One region of the Tepidibacillus sp. HK-1 genome, then DNA from elsewhere that is predicted to be linked to it. Evidence: riboswitches for the same ligand, from Rfam matches in the RefSeq annotation. Region 1 holds a riboswitch; the other holds the start of a gene.
What was found. Region 1 has a riboswitch for lysine ahead of BEN26_RS09190 (Na+/H+ antiporter NhaC family protein). Riboswitches for the same ligand answer to the same signal wherever they lie in the genome.
Positions count from the first base shown of each region.

Region 2: another riboswitch for lysine. It lies ahead of BEN26_RS04465 (aspartate kinase); the one in region 1 lies ahead of BEN26_RS09190 (Na+/H+ antiporter NhaC family protein).

Region 1 is NZ_BDGM02000015.1:68,729-72,158, forward strand. Features, by position in the region: gene BEN26_RS09175 (glyceraldehyde-3-phosphate dehydrogenase) at 1-845, shown strand, start outside; gene BEN26_RS09180 (alpha/beta-type small acid-soluble spore protein) at 947-1,177, opposite strand; gene speD (adenosylmethionine decarboxylase) at 1,475-1,864, shown strand; lysine riboswitch at 1,973-2,149, shown strand; gene BEN26_RS09190 (Na+/H+ antiporter NhaC family protein) at 2,281-3,430, shown strand, end outside.
Region 2 is NZ_BDGM02000006.1:64,072-67,501, forward strand. Features, by position in the region: gene BEN26_RS04460 (succinate dehydrogenase cytochrome b558 subunit) at 1-8, opposite strand, end outside; gene BEN26_RS04465 (aspartate kinase) at 502-1,713, opposite strand; lysine riboswitch at 1,851-2,037, opposite strand; gene uvrC (excinuclease ABC subunit UvrC) at 2,115-3,430, opposite strand, start outside.

The DNA.
Region 1 (3,430 bases):
TTCTTGTAAATGATAAAGAAACTATGATTGTATCTGAACGTAATCCTGAATTCTTACCATGGAAAGATCTAAAAATAGATGTGGTTATCGAATCTACCGGAAAATTTAGAGACAAGGAAAGTGCGAGTAAACATTTTTCTGCTGGGGCGAAGAAGGTGATTATCACTGCGCCGGCAAAAGGAGAAGACATTACGATTGTCATGGGAGTTAATCATGATCAATATGATCCTGAGCAACACCATATTGTTTCCAATGCTTCCTGTACTACTAATTGTTTAGCACCTATAGCAAAGGTTTTACATCAACATTTTAAAATTGAATCAGGAATGATGACTACAGTTCATTCCTATACCAATGATCAGCGAGTCCTTGATAATATGCATAAAGATTTAAGAAGAGCTAGAGCAGCGGGGCAATCGATTATTCCAACTTCAACTGGAGCTGCAAAAGCAGTGTCACTTGTTCTTCCCGAATTAAAAGGAAAGTTGAATGGAGTCGCTCTCAGAGTACCCACTCCTGATGTATCAATCGTAGATCTTGTCGTTCAAGTTGAAAAAAAAGTGACAGTTGAAATGGTGAATGAGGTTCTGAAGAAAGCAAGCTTTCAGGAATTAAACGGCATCCTTCAATACTGTGAAGAACCCCTAGTATCCTCTGATTTTATAGGAAACGATCATTCATCGATTGTAGATAGCTTATCGACAATGGTCATTGGAGAAAATCAAATCAAGGTAATGGCTTGGTATGATAATGAATGGGCTTATTCATGTCGGGTAGTTGATTTGGCTAAATATCTTCATGACAAAGAAAAACAAAAACATAAAAATAAAGTTTTAACTGCATAGATTTGAAATGCATAAGATACTATAACAGCACTGAGTTATTATCAGTGCTGTTAACTTTTTTCTGAAGCATATCTCCAAATACTTCAGAGCATCCTATTGAATTATCTAGTTACAGTTTGTCCTGCAAGTTGTTGTTCAGCGATTTGAACTAAACGACGAGTAATGTTACCTCCGATTGCACCGTTATCACGGGAAGCGATGAATCCCATGTAACCGTCTTGAGGAATTTGAACTCCTAATTCATTAGCAATCTCAAATTTTAATTGGTCTAAAGCTTGACCTGCTTGAGGAACTACTAATTGATTGCTACTGCGCTCTTGCCCTGCTGCCATTGTTGTTCACCTCCTTATCGGTTGGTAATCGTATTGTATGTAGAATCAAATGTTTCAATACAGGTAAGTGATTCCAGTGTCAGCAAATGAAAATAAAAATAAAAATTCTCTTGCAAAAAGGGGATAAAACCAGTATACTGAAATTCGTGAAATTCAATTTACTTTTTAAATAACTAAGGAACCAGTATCTACTCAAAGGGTTAGGACCTCATCGGACTAACTTTCCCCCGTGGTAGATGACGTAGGTCCCGCATGCTTGAGAGGGCATGGAATTATTGTAAAAAGGGGGATGACGTTATGGATACTATGGGACGTCATGTAATTGCAGAATTATGGGGTTGTAATGTTGAAAAATTAAATGATTTAAAATTTATTGAAAAAATGATGGTTGATGCAGCACTTGAAGCTGGCGCAGAAATTCGTGAAGTTGCCTTTCATAAGTTTGCACCGATGGGTGTTAGTGGAGTTGTCATTATTTCAGAATCTCATCTAACGATTCACAGTTTTCCTGAGCATTCATATGCAAGTATTGATGTATATACTTGTGGTGATCGAATTGACCCAAATGTTGCAGCAAATTACATTACGAAGCAACTTGAAGCAACAACTCGTGAATCTGTACAAGTTCCACGTGGTGTTGGGCCAGTCGTGATTGAACCAACAAAAATTGAAACGTATAGTAAATAATCTATCCAAAAAGAAGGATCTGATCCTTCTTTTTTTACTGTTGACATAACTGTGTTAACTTAGTAATATATAAAAGTCGAACAAAATTATAATAACCGAATATGAACTGGTAAGTATAGAGGTGCGGTTACTTAAGAGTAAGATTATCTTCAATAGGGCTTTGGGTAATCTGAAAGGAAGAACCGCCGAAGTGTATAACTTTAGCCCAAAGGGTTATATGCTGGTTCTGCATAAAATATATGTAGAACTGTCACAAAATGTATTTTGTGGAGAGCTATCTGCCAACAAGTGTTTTTTTATGAATTACTTATTTGGTCATAATAAACCTTGAGGCAAATATAGCCTCAAGTTTTTTTTTGTTTATCATATGCTTTTGTTCGAACATATTTAGAATAGATAAAGGAGATGCAAAGAGAGTGAGAAACAAAATAACTGTGTTTTTATTTACTTTACTCATCATATTATCTCAACATTTGCCTGCTTTTGCAGAAGAAGTTGATCAAGCCGCCGAACATGCAAAACAGTTTGGTTTTTGGACATTAGTCCCGCCATTGATTGCAATCATATTAGCTTTTATTACAAAAAATGTTGTGTTGTCGCTATTTATCGGCGTCTTTTCAGGAGCATTTTTGTTACAACTTACATCGTATAATGTTTTAGGTGCTTTATTTCAGGGATTGCTTCAGGTTGTACAATATATTTTGACATCTTTAGCAGACCCTTGGAATGCTGGAATTATCCTTCAAGTTTTAGCAATTGGTGGGCTAATCGCCTTAGTTACAAAGATGGGTGGGGCAAGAGCGGTAGCTGAATCGTTAGCAAAAAGAGCAAAAACCCCAAGAAGTTCACAAGTGATTACTTGGCTTTTAGGTATACTGGTCTTTTTTGATGACTATGCGAATTCACTCATTGTTGGACCGATTATGCGTCCTGTTACAGATAAATTACGAGTATCAAGAGAAAAGCTTTCATTTATTATTGATGCCACTGCAGCGCCAATAGCGGGTATTGCATTAGTTTCTACTTGGATTGGCTATGAAGTTGGGTTAATTAAAGATGCATATTCTTCAATTGGGCAAGATGTCAATGCTTATGGTGTCTTTATGGATACAATCCCTTTCCGATTTTATAATATTTTATTATTAGTCTTTGTTGTAGCTACGGCATTATTTATGAGAGAATTTGGTTCGATGTATCAGGCAGAACGTCGAGCAAGAACAACTGGAAAAGTATTAGCGGATACAGCAAAACCAATGGCAACTGACGATAAAGATGTTCAGCCAAAAGAGGGCATCCAATTAAATGTATGGAATGCAATTATTCCCATTGGGCTTTTAATGATTCTATCCTTTGGTGGCTTTTATTATAATGGGTACATGGTGATCATGGGTGGAGAGGATGAGGCTGTAAAACAACTGATTCAATCTAGTCCATTGTCCTTTGCAGCCATTCGTGAGACTTTTGGATCATCTGATGCAAGTGTAGTATTATTCCAGGCTGCTCTTTTTGCAAGTATTGTGGCCATGATCATGGGTATTGGTAAGAAGATCTTTACCGTTTCGGAAG
Region 2 (3,430 bases), on a different contig from region 1:
GCCATAATATCACTTTCCCCCCTTTTAAAATGAAAGAAGACATTTAAAACACCCTAGACCTTACCTTAACCTATAACCTTACCCCCTTTTTTTCATTTAACAATCTATTCCCTCTTTAGTTTCAAAGGTGAAACCAAAAAAATGAAAATTTTTTGACATTTTCATTGTACGCCTTCATTTTTAAAAGCGTCAAGAATAAGTAGAGTTAGATTAATTGTTTATTTTCCACAAAAAACTGGTTATATCGGCTTTTATTCGCTTTTTTAGAAAATTTGAGAAAAATTATATAAAGTCTTTGTTCAATCATGTACAAGTTTTAATCTTCTTAATATTTATTCTTTAGAAATATGATAATTCCTTCAATATAAAAAAATATTTTATTATTCAGAAAATAGTAGAAATGTATATTACATCGAGCTCCGTCATCCATGCCTTTCTATGAAGAAAATGGAACAAATGAAAATCCCTCTTGTAAAAAGAGGGATAAAGAATTGGTATGTTCTATTCATGATCTAATTCAAAAGAACGATGTAATTCTTGTACTCCAGAAATAGCATACTCCTTAGGAACAAGGCAGGAAACCTTAATCTCAGATGTGGTTACCATTTTGATCGGGATATCTGCATTGCTTAAGACCTCAAACATTTTAGCTGCAACTCCAGGGTTAGATATCATCCCAGCCCCCACGATCGAAACCTTTGCTAAATGATCCTCATGACTAATCGTTGTACAGGATTCCACATAACGTTCCAGAATAGCTAACGTATGTTGTAAATCACTGCTTGTGATAGAAAAAGAAACATTGATTTTGTCTTCCCCATAATCACTTGTAACAATCATATCTACATTGACTTTTTCTTTTGCCAAGGTAGAGAATAGATCAGACAAAGCATTGATTTTGTTTTCTAAGCCAATGACCTGTACACGGGCAACATTCATGTCATAGGCTACACCTGTTACTACCTTTACATGTTCCATACCATGTTCCTCCTTTATTACAGTTCCTTCAACCTGAACCAAGCTGGACCTTACAACCAAATGAACACCAAATTTTTTCGCGTTTTCTACTGCTCTAGGATGCAAAACCACTGCACCTAGATTTGCTAATTCAAGCATTTCATCGAAACTAACTTCTTTTAGCTTTTTAGCCTTAGGTTCTATTCTGGGATCTGTTGTATAAACCCCATCTACATCTGTATAGATTTCACATAGATCAGCCTTCAATGCAGCTGCTAATGCAACAGCACTTGTGTCAGATCCACCTCTACCTAAGGTCGTAATTTCCCCTTCCTCACTCACCCCTTGGAAACCTGCAACGATAACAATCTTATCATTTTTTAGCTCTTGTACTATTCTCTCGGATGATATATCTGTAATCCTTGCCTTACTGTGAACTGATTCTGTCTTTACTCCTGCTTGCCAGCCTGTAAAGGAAATTGCTGAAAAACCTATTTCTTGCAAAGCCATTGCTAACAAGGATATTGAGACTTGTTCTCCAGTTGTCAATAACATATCAAGTTCTCTTGAAGACGGTGTAGACGTGATTTGGTGAGCCATGTCTAGAAGGTCATCAGTGGAATCTCCCATCGCTGAAACAACCACAACTACCTGATTTCCCTGTTCTTTCGTTTTCGTAACAATCTTTGCAACGTTTTTGATTCGGTCAATTGTACCTACTGATGTGCCACCAAACTTTTGAACCACGATCCCCATTTTCTCCACCCTTTCCAACATATTGCGATGTTCTTCTAGTTTCGCAGAATTGTACAAAGTACAATTTAATATAAAAAAACAACAGGAAATAGACTCCTGTTGTGAATCACAACATAAAAGTTTCCCCACCCCCAAATAGTCAAGATAGTTCTCCATAGTTAAATTTGGGATCATTTAACTATGACAGTCCTACACTTGTTCAATGTAGACCCAGCTCTACTTCCTGCGAAGAAATAGGCTTCGGCGAAAGTCCCTTTTATCTTTTTTCATCAGATTCGCTTCCTCTAAAAGATGACTCTTGAATTTCGCGCCCCTACCCCACTTTAACTAAATATGATTATAGTGAGGTATACTATTAAATTTTGAAGTTATTATATCATACGGTAAAGAAATGTAAACCCTTATTCTTCAGTATTTATTGCTTCCAAAATCGTTTTAGCTAATTTATCGCCAATTCCAATTTTGCGAAATTCCTCAACAGGAGCTTCTTTCATATTCTTTATTGAGCTAAAGTGTTTTAATAATAATTTTTTCCGCTTTTCACCAACACCTGGAACCTGATCTAATTGCGAAGCAAACACCGTTTTTTTATGGGTTTGACGGTGGAACGTAATCGCAAATCGATGAACTTCATCTTGAATTCGTTGTAATAAATAAAATTCCGGACTATTTCTTTCCATAGATACTGGAACAGGTGGATCACCCATTAACAATACTGCTGTTTTATGTCGTTCATCTTTTTTAAGCCCAGCTACTGGAATAAATAAACCAAGCTCATTTTCTAGTACATCAACTGCAGCATTAATTTGCAATTTTCCGCCATCAACGATGACCAAGTCTGGTAGATTTAAACCTTCTTTTAACACTCTTGTGTAACGACGCCTTATCACCTCTTGCATCGTATGGTAATCATCTGGTCCTTCAACCGTTTTTATCTTAAATTTTCGATAACTCGATTTATCAGGCTTACCATCAATAAATACAACCATAGCGGATACAGGGTCGACACCTTGAATATTGGAATTATCAAAAGCCTCAATACGATGTGGAGTTGCAATCCCTAAACTTTTACCTAAAAGTTCAATGGCTAGACTTGTTTTAGATATATTTTTTTCTTCCATTTTAAACTTCTCTTCTAAAGCAATTCTCGCATTTTCAATCGCCATTTCTACTAATTTTCTTTTTTGACCTCGTTTTGGTTGTTGGATCTTAATTTGTAACCATTCTTCTAACAATTCTTTGTCTAATGATTCTGGCAACAAAATTTCTTTAGGCAATACAGGATTTTCAAAGTAAAACTGTGTAACAAAGGACATAAAATCTTCTTCTGGTACTCCATAATAAGGGAAAATAGAAACATCCCGTTCAATCAGATTTCCTTGCCTCATAAAAAAAACTTGAACACACATCCAACCTTTATCTATATAAAAACCAAAAATGTCTCGATTGACACGATCATTTAAACTAATCACTTGTTTGGACATAATTGCTTCAATATCATTGATTTGATCTCTATATTCTTTTGCGCGTTCGAACTCTAAATTTTCAGCCGCTTTCTCCATTTTTTGCTGAAGTTCTTTTTTTAGTTCTTTATAATCCCCTTGCAAGAAACGGATAATTTTTCGGGTCATTTCTTCATAAGTAGAATGCTCCACCTTAAATTCACACGGAGCCACACATTGACCTAAATGATAATATAGACAAACCCGATCTTTTA